2 regions of the Ensifer sp. ENS10 genome follow, and region 1 is predicted to be linked to the other one. Evidence: riboswitches for the same ligand, from Rfam matches in the RefSeq annotation. Region 1 holds a riboswitch; the other holds the start of a gene.
What was found. Region 1 has a riboswitch for thiamine pyrophosphate ahead of thiD (bifunctional hydroxymethylpyrimidine kinase/phosphomethylpyrimidine kinase). Riboswitches for the same ligand answer to the same signal wherever they lie in the genome.
Positions count from the first base shown of each region.

Region 2: linked by a shared signal. The riboswitch ahead of thiO (glycine oxidase ThiO) and the one ahead of thiD (bifunctional hydroxymethylpyrimidine kinase/phosphomethylpyrimidine kinase) in region 1 are both predicted to bind thiamine pyrophosphate.

Region 1 is NZ_JACVAS010000013.1:176,677-181,832, reverse strand. It holds gene IB265_RS31925 (amidohydrolase) at 1-379, shown strand, start outside; gene IB265_RS31920 (hypothetical protein) at 502-783, shown strand; TPP riboswitch at 1,088-1,190, shown strand; gene thiD (bifunctional hydroxymethylpyrimidine kinase/phosphomethylpyrimidine kinase) at 1,437-2,246, shown strand; gene IB265_RS31910 (glycosyltransferase family 4 protein) at 2,403-3,704, opposite strand; gene IB265_RS31905 (hypothetical protein) at 3,701-5,156, opposite strand, start outside.
Region 2 is NZ_JACVAS010000004.1:310,944-316,099, reverse strand. It holds gene IB265_RS17315 (amidohydrolase family protein) at 1-931, shown strand, start outside; gene IB265_RS17310 (thiamine phosphate synthase) at 973-1,578, opposite strand; gene IB265_RS17305 (thiazole synthase) at 1,575-2,348, opposite strand; gene thiS (sulfur carrier protein ThiS) at 2,352-2,549, opposite strand; gene thiO (glycine oxidase ThiO) at 2,546-3,517, opposite strand; gene IB265_RS17290 (hypothetical protein) at 3,575-3,712, shown strand; TPP riboswitch at 3,678-3,798, opposite strand; gene bioB (biotin synthase BioB) at 4,187-5,156, shown strand, end outside.

The DNA of each region.
Region 1 (5,156 bases):
GACCGATGAACGCATGGCCGATCTCGTGGCCCCCGCCGAGGCGCTGGTTGCCAAGGAGACGGAGGCTGCGAGGCTGAAGGTTACGATCGGCTATGAGGACGTGTTCCACCAATGCAGCAATGCGGAAGCGGCAGTCATCGCGCTGGAACACGCCATGGACGAGGAGGGCGTCAGCCACGACCACGGCGAGGGCGTGTTGCCGATGAAGGGCTCGGAGGATTTCGGGCTCTTCGGGCGGGTGGCGCCCGCGGCGATGTTCTTCCTTGGCGCCGGCGAGAACCACGCGCGGCTGCACAATCCGGACTATGATTTTCCTGACGGGCTGATCGGCATGGGCGCACGGGTGTTCATGCGGGCGATCCGCAACGAGCTGGGGTGAGGGCAGCGCCGGAAAGTCGCTTGCTCAACGGTTGTTTTGACGGCACTCTCAGAAATTGCGCAGTTCCCGACGGAGAGCCGTTTCGCGCCGCGTCCGTAACTGCCTTCAGGAGGACCAAATGGATGAGCCATTTCAGCTTCCGTGACGCGGTTTGCCTCGCGATTGCCATGGCGGGAATGGCGAGCGCTTACGCGGCGGATATGCCCGTTGCAGATATCGTTCCTGAGCCGCGACAGACTGAGAATGTTAGTCTGCAGGCCTTCATCAAGGCCAATCCGGATTGCCTGGAGTTCACCGATCAGTGCTCGCATTGCGCGGTCGTCAACGGCGTTGCCGAATGCTCGACGGCGGAGATAGCTTGCATCAAGCGAGAGAACCAGTGCACTAAGCGGACAGCTAAATAGAACATTGCGGTCAGAAATTTCCCGCAGCCGTTCAGCAACATGCAGGGACCGGTTTCCTAAGTTGCCTTCCGAAGCTCCGGTTCGCGTTCCAAACCCCCTTGCCTTAACGGCCTTGACGTGGCTAGTCTACCAGCGTCTGTGAAGTCGAACGCTCAGACGGAAGGCTCCTTATGCTCTTGAGGCAAAAGGGGCCTTTTTCTGTTTGTATCCTTTAAGGGCCTCCTTCGCCCGCATCGAACCGGCTTACATACGCGCATGCTGAACTCAAGCAATTGACATCCCCTCCCACGCTCCCATAGCATTCATGCCTGCCGAGGGGCGCACCTGACGGTGCTGAGATGGCGGTGAGCCAGACCCTTGAACCTGATCCGGATCATACCGGCGTAGGAACGGCAAGGGCCTTTCTGGCACTCCCGCGTCTTCGCCGTTCATCCGGATCTCCGTGATTTTGGTTTCGGGAGATCGTTGGTGCCAATACGCTGTTCAGAATGTAGCGACGTAGAACTACAGGGAGCGGGGCGACCGACCCATCGGCTCAATCTATCTTCCAGGTTGCCCGGAAGACCCGCCTCAGTTTGCGCGTGTTTGAGCCGGTGGCTTGAGTGCGCGCTCGCCATCATTGGACCCGCTTCTACATTTCAGCGGAGCCAGGCATGACCGCTATCGCCGTTACCATCGCAGGCTCAGATTCCGGTGGCGGTGCCGGTATCCAGGCGGATCTGAAGACGTTTTCGGCGATCGGCGTCTATGGTGCCAGCGTGATCACGGCCATCACCGCGCAAAACACCCGCGGGGTAGCGGCCGTCGAGGATATCTCTCCGGCTGTTGTCACAGCTCAGATCGATGCCGTGTTTTCGGATCTCGCGGTTGGCGCTGCGAAGGTCGGAATGGTGTCCCGCCAGGAGACCATTGCTGCGATCGCGTCCGGTTTGAAGCGATACGGGCATTTAGCAGTCATCGATCCGGTGATGGTCGCCACTTCAGGGGACATTTTGTTACGTCCGGATGCGATCGCGACGCTCAAGGAGGAATTGCTGCCGCTTGGGCTTATCGTGACGCCCAACCTGCCCGAAGCGGCTCTGTTGACGGGCCGCGCGATTGCCGAGAACGAGACGGAAATGGCCCGGCAGGCGGAGATGCTCCTGAAGCTTGGTGTGCGCGCCGTGCTGATGAAAGGCGGGCATGCCAAGGGCGATGAAGCGGCTGATATCCTCTTTAACGGGGACACTTCCTTGCGCCTGTCGCGCCCGCGGGTTGAGACGACAAACGATCATGGCACCGGCTGCACGTTGTCTGCCGCAATCGCCGCCGGTCTTGCCCGTCGGCAGACGCTTCAAGACGCGGTTATCGCTGCCAAGGCCTATCTGCATGAGGCGCTTGTTGCCGCAGCAGCGCTCAAAATCGGGCAGGGGCGGGGACCGGTTCATCACTTCCATCGATGGTGGGCACCGAACGGCGATTAATTCCATTCCGGCGCTTGGCGCCGGTTCCACCGTTCAAGTTGACCTTTAAAAAACCAGGACATTCCATTGCCCGATAAGCAATGGAATGTCCGTCGAGTCGGGAAGTCGGCCGCTTGTAAATGCGAGGTGAGTGCCGGGGACGGAGCGCTTTTCGGTTCAGGCCACAGCGGCGCTGGGGTGCACCGGCTGCTCCTCCTTGAGCAGTTTCCGGTAGAGCGCGACATGTTCGCGGCCGCAGTCGACATGGCTTATCGGGCGCCTGAGCGTTGCCCTGAGGTTGTCCCATGACCTTGGCGTGCTCAGCACGTCTATAAGGCGATCGGCAAGGTCTTGTGCGCTGCCGGTCCGGAAATGATAGCCGTCCAGCCGGTCGCGGACTTTTTCGGCCATGCCGCCGATGTCGGAGCAAATAATCGGCCGGCCATGGTGCAGCGCTTCCTGGATCACGATCGGCGAGTTTTCCCACCAGACAGATGGCATCACAACCCAGTCAACCGATCGCATCAGCCGCGGCATGTCCTGGTTTTGGTAGGAGCCGTAAAAGCGGACGCGGCGGCCGGCGTCTTCGATCAATTTCGCCACGCGTTCCTGATACTCGGTCGGCTGACGCTCGAGGTTGCCGCCGAAGATCATCAGCGTGGAATCGTCACCCCAGATGTCCTCCGGCACGCGCGATACCGCGTCGATCAGCACGTGAACGCCCTTGAAGGGGGTCATCTGCCCGAAATAGGCAAAACGATTGCGACGTGCCGCCGGCGCAGGCAATTCACGCGCGGGCGTCATTTCACCCAGGACGATGCCGTTTTCGATCACGAAAATCTTCTCGGCAGCGATGCCCCACTCGACATAGCGATTGGCGAGAAAAGCACTTGGGGCGATGAAGGCGTCGGCAAGGTTCAGCATGCCCCGCACGAACTGCTCGCGGCGCACGAAACGCGACACCGGGATTTCGGGGAAACACGTGTGGCAACTGATTGGCGAAGCGCCATTGCAAAGCTGACCCGAGGGCCGCTTCACCATTTGTCCGTGGTTGTGGCAAATCGGCAGGTATTCGTGGAAGGTCACGACGATGCGCGCTTTCGGCAGAGCGTCGCGCACCGCATAGAGCGCTTCCAGCCCGAAGCCGATGATATGGTGGAAGTGGACGATGTCCGGCTTGATGTCTCCCACAAAGCGCAAGAGGTCGCGACGGATCGCGTCGGTATCGCCGTTGGACAGGAAGAGATGATCAAAGTCCTCGGCATGGTAGAGCACCTCGTCCATCGCCAGGCGAAGGCTCATCAGCGCCGACGCGCCGTGGCGCGGCACGGGATTGCCGACGCGGGCGAGGTAGATCGATTCAATCCCCGGCAGGCCGTTCAATGCCTTGTGCAAGCCATGGGAGGCGATCTCAGCACCACCCAATGAATGGGTCGGGTGGCCGTGCGAGACGACCAGCACGCGGAGTTTCTCACTCATGCCGAAACCTCATTGTGGGTCGTGTTTTCTGTCTCGACAGTCTGCATCCAGCGGCCACGAAACAGCGTCTGATCGACACGCTCCACGTACCTGGCCGTGGCTGCCGAAACGGCGCCGGACGCCTCATCCGACCCGAGCATCTGCAAGGCGGGCAGCCAATAGGATTCGTAGCCCCTGCGGCTCAGCCTCAAGGCAAGGTCCAGCCCATTGAGAGACGCACCGAGATAGGCCGGCGAAGGGCCGGTATCGTCGAGAAGCGCCTTGCGGGGCATGATGCAGCACTCGAGCGACGCGGTCGCCACCCGCGTCAGCTTCAGGCGGTTCACAGCGCCGACGGGATAGCCGGCATAGCGGCTCGACTGCAGATGATCCGCGCGATCGAGCGACGAACTGCCGGCCCAGCGGATCGAATGATCCTCATAGGCAAGGGTCGGCGAGATGATGCTTCCGCTTTTTGTCTCATAGTTCGCAACGAGCGTCTGGTACCAACCGGGATTGGCCGGCGTCAGGGACGCAGACAGCAGGATGACGGTTTCATTGTCGATGGCCCGCGCCGCAGTCCGCGCCAGGTCGCTGGCATCGCCCGAACCTTCGACGGACAAAAGGCGCATCGGCAAGCGATAGAATTCCGCAAGCTGCCGGATGCCGGCGGCGCGCCGGCGAAACTGTTCCGATTGCAGGACGAGCACGATCGGCGCCTGCCGCGTATGCGGATCGAGCGCCAGAAGACCCAACAGGGCGGCGAAATCCTCCTCGGCCGCTCCCACGGCGACAAGGATTGCCGCCCCCACAGCCTCACCGAAGCGGCCAATGTCGATGACGGTCTCGATGGTCGGAGCATCAGTGCGAGCCGCAGTGATGAACGGAACGATCTGGCGATCGACGATATCGGGCAAGGCCCAACTGGTCGGATCGATAGCGTTCAGCAGCCGCAGCGCCGAATGCCTTGCCGACAGCCGTGTCGGGTGAAGCGGCATATAGGCGCGGCGAGAATCGCGAAGGGTGATTTCGAGGTGAAGGGGTGCTGCCGGATCGCCGACGAGGCCATCCGCGAAAGCGATGAAACCGTGCGAACGGCGATGTCCGGATATCGCGCCCTTGAATTCCGGCCGGTCCACGAAGGCTTCTTCCACGTCGAGCCGCTCGGTGCGGGTCCAGGCGCCATCAAGTCGCGCCCCGGCGCGCCCCCGACGCAGCCGAACGCTCTGCACATGATCGTCCGGATCGAGCATCCAGCCTGAGATCAGGAAGGCGCCTTCATCGCCCTGATAGAGTGCGTCGACGCCGAGCCGGACCGGAACGGGGAGGCTTGAGATCGTTTCTGTACCGTCAAAGCCGTTGGCCGCTTCGCGCAGGCGCAACAGCACCTGCGGCGAACTCTGGCTTTGGAGCAGGATCGCGCGAAGATGACCCGGCGTTTCAAGGGGGCCAGCAACGAACTTTCGCTCGTGG
Region 2 (5,156 bases), on a different contig from region 1:
ATCGCTTCACGGGACATCATCGCCACAGCGCGACCAGATCGACGTCATGGACGAGGTCCAGCAGATCGTCACCAGGAAGCACGGCATCCGCATGCACAGCTTCGTCGGCTTCGATCCGCATCGGGAAGCGCAAAGGCCGGGTTCATCGCTGGCAAACGTCCAGTACGCGATCATGGAAAAGGGCTTCATCGGTGTCAAAATCTACCCGCCGATGGGCTTCAAGGCATGGGGCAATGCGGATCCGGCGATCGATGGCGCGCTGAAGCGGCTCTACGCCTGGTGTCGCGACAACGATGTGCCGATCATGGCCCATGCGGAAAACAGCATCGGGGCCGGCTGCGGCTACGGCAATCTTGCAAGCCCCGCCTATTGGAAGAAGCTGCTCGACACGAACCAGTACGATAAGCTGCGGATCAATCTCGCGCATTTCGGCGCCTTCGACGAAATCCTGCGCCCGGGGGCGCCGACAGGCGTGATGGTCTCCTGTGCCCAGGACAAGTTTTCCGGGCCGCCGACCTGGGAAGAGATCATCGGCAGGACGATCGATCACGAGCGTCGCCCGAACCTGTTTGCGGATCTGAGCTATCTCAGCGAACTGGTCAGCAGCGACGACAAGAATCTTCACACGAAGATCCGGCAGCTGTTGGACGAATGGCTTGATGATTACGACCCGGACGCCCGCCATCTCATGTTCGGCACCGACTGGTCGATGATGGCGCTGGAGAAGGACTACAACGCCTATGTTTCGAGAATAGTCGAGCAACTGACGCTCGCCAGCGTCAGCGACGAGCACCAGCAGAATATCCTCTGGAGGAACGCTTCCCGCTTTCTCGGTCTCGACCGGCCCGGCAAAACGCGCGACCGGCTTACCGCCTATTGCGACAAGCACGGCCTGGGTTCGGCCTGGCTTTCAGAACTGGCGATTGCCTGAGGCAGAGCCACGGCGTCAGGTGATCCCGCTGTTTTCCTCGATCAGCGCCACGGCGCCGTGCGTGCAATCCACTCCCGCGTCCGCCCCTCTGGATCGGCATTCAGCGTGATATCGGTGACGACCGCGGCGCTGTCGGCGCCATGCTCGAAGACGCCGGCAATCCGGTCGATATTGAGGCCGCCGATCGCAACGAGCGGCAGCGGCGTGACGCGCTCCCGCCAGGCGGAGAGGCGCGGCAGCCCCTGCGGATCCCATTTCATCTGCTTGAGGATCGTCGGATAGATCGGTCCGAGCGCGACATAGTCGGGCTTGGCGGCAAGCGCCGTCTCCAGCTCCCTCTCGTCGTGGGTGCTGAGGCCGAGCTTCAGGCCGGAAGCGCGGATTGCGGCAAGATCCGCATCCGCGAGATCCTCCTGGCCGAGATGGACGAAATCGCAGCCTTCCTCGATCGCGAGGCCCCAGTAGTCGTTGACGACGAGCTGGCACCCATGATGGTCACAGATCGCCTTGGCCGCGCGGATCTCGTCGCGAAGCTCTGCTTCCGGACGGTCCTTGACGCGAAGCTGCACCAGTTTCACGCCGAGCGGCACCAGCCGCCCGATCCATTGGGCACTATCGACGATGAGGTAGAAGGGGTCGAGTTTCACGCGAACACCGCCTTTCCGATGACGGGCGTGGAGGGAACGGCAAAATCGCGCGGTTCGAGCATGCCCGCCTCGAAGGCATCGCGTCCGGCGTCGATTGCTCGGGCGAAGGCGGAGGCCATGAGGGCCGGTTTCGTTGCCCCGGCCACGGCGGTGTTGAGCAGAACCGCGTCGAAGCCGAGTTCCATCACTGTCGTTGCGTGTGAGGGCCGGCCGATGCCGGCATCGACGATCAGCGGCATATCCGGAAAATGGGCCCGCATGGCGCGCAGCGCCGGGATGTTCTGTGGCCCCATGGCGCTGCCGATCGGCGCGCACCAGGGCATCAGCACCTTGCATCCGGCCTCGACGAGATGCTCGCCGACCACGAGGTCGTCGGTCGTGTAGGGGAAGACCTCGAAGCCTTCGGCGCAAAGGATGCGTGCTGCTTCGACCAGCCCGAAGACATCGGGCTGAAGCGTATCCTGATGGCCGATGACTTCGAGCTTGATCCAGTTGGTGCCGAAGACCTCGCGCGCCATCTTGGCGGTCAGCACCGCCTCCGCCACCGAGTGGCAGCCGGCGGTGTTGGGCAGCACGTGCACGCCGAGCGACCGGATCAGGTCGAAGAAAGCGCCGCCCTGACGGCCGCCGGCGGTTTCGCGGCGCAGCGAAACCGTGACAATCTCGGTCGCCGACGAACGAACCGCGTCTTCGAGCGCGGCAGGCGAGGGGTAGCGGGCGGTGCCCAGAAGCAGGCGGGAACGCAGTTCCTGTCCATAAAGCGTCAGCATGTCTCAGCCTCCTTTCATCGGCGAGAGAATTTCGATCCGGTCGCGATCGCTGAGGGAATGGGCCGAGCGGTCGGCTCGGTGCACCAGCTCGCCGTTGACGGCGGTGGCAAGCCAATCCCCTTCGAAGTCGAGTGCGGCCAGGAGTTCGGCAAGGGTCGTGACTGTGAGGTCGTGATCCTCGCCGTTGACGGTCAATTTCATGCGGCGTCTCCCTTCAGGTTCCGGGTAAGGGCAAGGTTCGCCGCTTCCTCGGCCAGGGCCGGTGAAAGCAGGAAGCCGTGGCGATAGAGCCCGTTGAGCGTGATGGTGTTTCCGGCGCGCATGACGCGCGGCAGATTGTCGGCAAAGGCCGGCCGGACGCCGGTGCCGGTTTCGAGAAGGCGCGCCTCGCCGAAGGCGGGGTGAAGCGCATAGGCTGCGTTCAGCAATTCCATCAGCGAACGGGCGGCAATCGGACCGCCGTCGTCGGTTTCGATCATGGTCGCTCCGCACATGAACAGACCATTGCCGCGCGGTACGATGTAGAGCGGGATGCGCGGGTGGATGAGACGGACTGGCCGCGACAATTCCACTTCGCCCGTCTGCAGATAGAGCATCTCGCCGCGCACGCCGCGCAGGCCGGCGATGGCGCCGATCCGCGAAGCGCCGCTGCAGTCGGCGATCAGATCGCTGTCGCTGCTATTATCCGCCTCGCCGATGAAGGCGACGCCGTTCTCGACGAGCTTTTGCCGCAGCAAGACAAGCGCCCGGCGCGGGTCGAGATGCGCCTCGCCGGGGAAGAACAACGCCTCTCGGAAGCGACCGGCAAGCGCCGGCTCCAGCCTCGCGATCGCTTCTCCGCCGAGCCATTCGAAGCCGGACGTGCGCGAAGCGAAGCGTTTGAGTTCGCCGACGTCTCGCGGCGGAGCGACGACGAGGGTGCCGTTGCGTGACACTTCGCCCGGAAGCGCGCGGTCCCACCAGTCGATGGCGCCGATGCCGCGCGTCAGCACCGTTTCCTCGGCGCTCTCGCGTTCGCACCAGGGCGCCAGCATGCCGCCGGCAAACCACGAGGCCGCCCCGCCGAAGTCTGGCTGCCGCTCGGCAACGGCCACCTCGACGCCGCGGCCCGCCAGCTCATGCGCCAAGGTCAGCCCGCCGACGCCGGCACCTTTGATCAGGACACGCATGGTCAATGCGCCCAGCTGCGGCGAGCCGAACGTCGGCCAGAAGGAAGCAGAATCGCGATGAAGATACGCATTGCCGAGGCTCCATTGTTGGAGACCCAGCTCGGACCGGAAGAGAGGGAAGGACGCCTTGCCGAGATCTGCTCGCGCGAACGCGAATGCGGCAGCGATGTCTGCACCGTCCCTACGCCAGTATGAACTGGATCAGGTTCAACGGGTCACTGCGCCGCGGAAACCGCCTAGCAGAATCTCAGCCCCTTGTCGGGACACCCCTGGTGAATGCTTCAAACTGAGCGGCTGGATCGGATTTTGTCAAGGGCTGCCGGTGTGTACCTCGTGCGCAAAAAATTATCTATAAAAAGTGGAAGGACATGTGTTCTTGAGGCTCGCTGGTGTCGGTAGCGGGCATCGGTCGAGAGATCTACGGCTAGTGCAAGGCGCAAGGTCCCGAAAATCCGGGCATCTGGCCGTTGCTGTCATCGCCATCAGCTGATGCCGCCGAGGCGGAAAGTCGCGGTATTTGCCCTTCTGACCGCAGCCGTCGAGGCACGAAAAAGCACGACAAGGTTGAGTCATTGCAATTAGGTCTCCTTTTAGATGGTTGCTCGATGCAGTGTCCGTGAAAATTATAGATAATAATGGATTCTATCTATTCTGGGGAAGTGAACGAACATGCTCGACACAAACAGTTCGACTGAGCCGACCTCCGGAGCTACGAAGCCCGGCAAAACCGGTTGGAATCTGGGCGACGCGCAAAAAATCTATAATTTGCCGTTCAACGACCTTCTGTATCGTGCGCAGTCCGTTCACCGCGCCCAGTTCGACCCCAATGCCATCCAGATGAGCCGCCTGCTCTCGATCAAGACCGGCGGCTGTGCCGAAGACTGCGGCTATTGCAGCCAGTCGGCACACTACCCGACGGGGCTGAAAGCGTCGAAACTGATGGAAGTCGAACAGGTTCTTGCAGAGGCACGCAAAGCGAGGGATGGCGGCGCGACGCGCTATTGCATGGGCGCCGCCTGGCGCAGCCCGAAGGAGCGCGACATGGAGGCGATCGTCGCCATGGTCCGCGGCGTCCGGTCGCTCGGCATGGAGACCTGCATGACGCTTGGCATGCTGACGCCGGAACAATCCGGGCGGCTCGCAGATGCCGGGCTCGATTACTACAACCACAATGTCGATACGTCGGAGCGCTTCTACGGCGAGATCATCACCACCCGCAGCTTTGCCGACCGGCTGGAAACGTTGGCGAACGTCCGCGACGCCGGCATCAAGGTCTGTGCCGGCGGCATCCTCGGCATGGGCGAGACGGCTGACGATCGGATCTCGATGCTGGTGACGCTTGCCAATCTGCCGGTGCCCCCCGAAAGCGTGCCGATCAACATGCTGATTCCGATCCCGGGCTCGAAGCTTGCCGATGCGGCGCCGGTCGATCCGATCGATTTCGTTCGCACCATCGCCCTGGCGCGTATCCTGATGCCGCAGTCGCATGTCCGCCTTTCGGCCGGCCGCACCGATATGAGCGACGAGATGCAGGCGCTCTGTTTCTTCGCCGGCGCCAATTCGATCTTCGTCGGCGAAACGCTGCTGACCGCCGACAACCCCGGCGAGGATCACGATGCGGCACTCTTCCGCCGGCTCG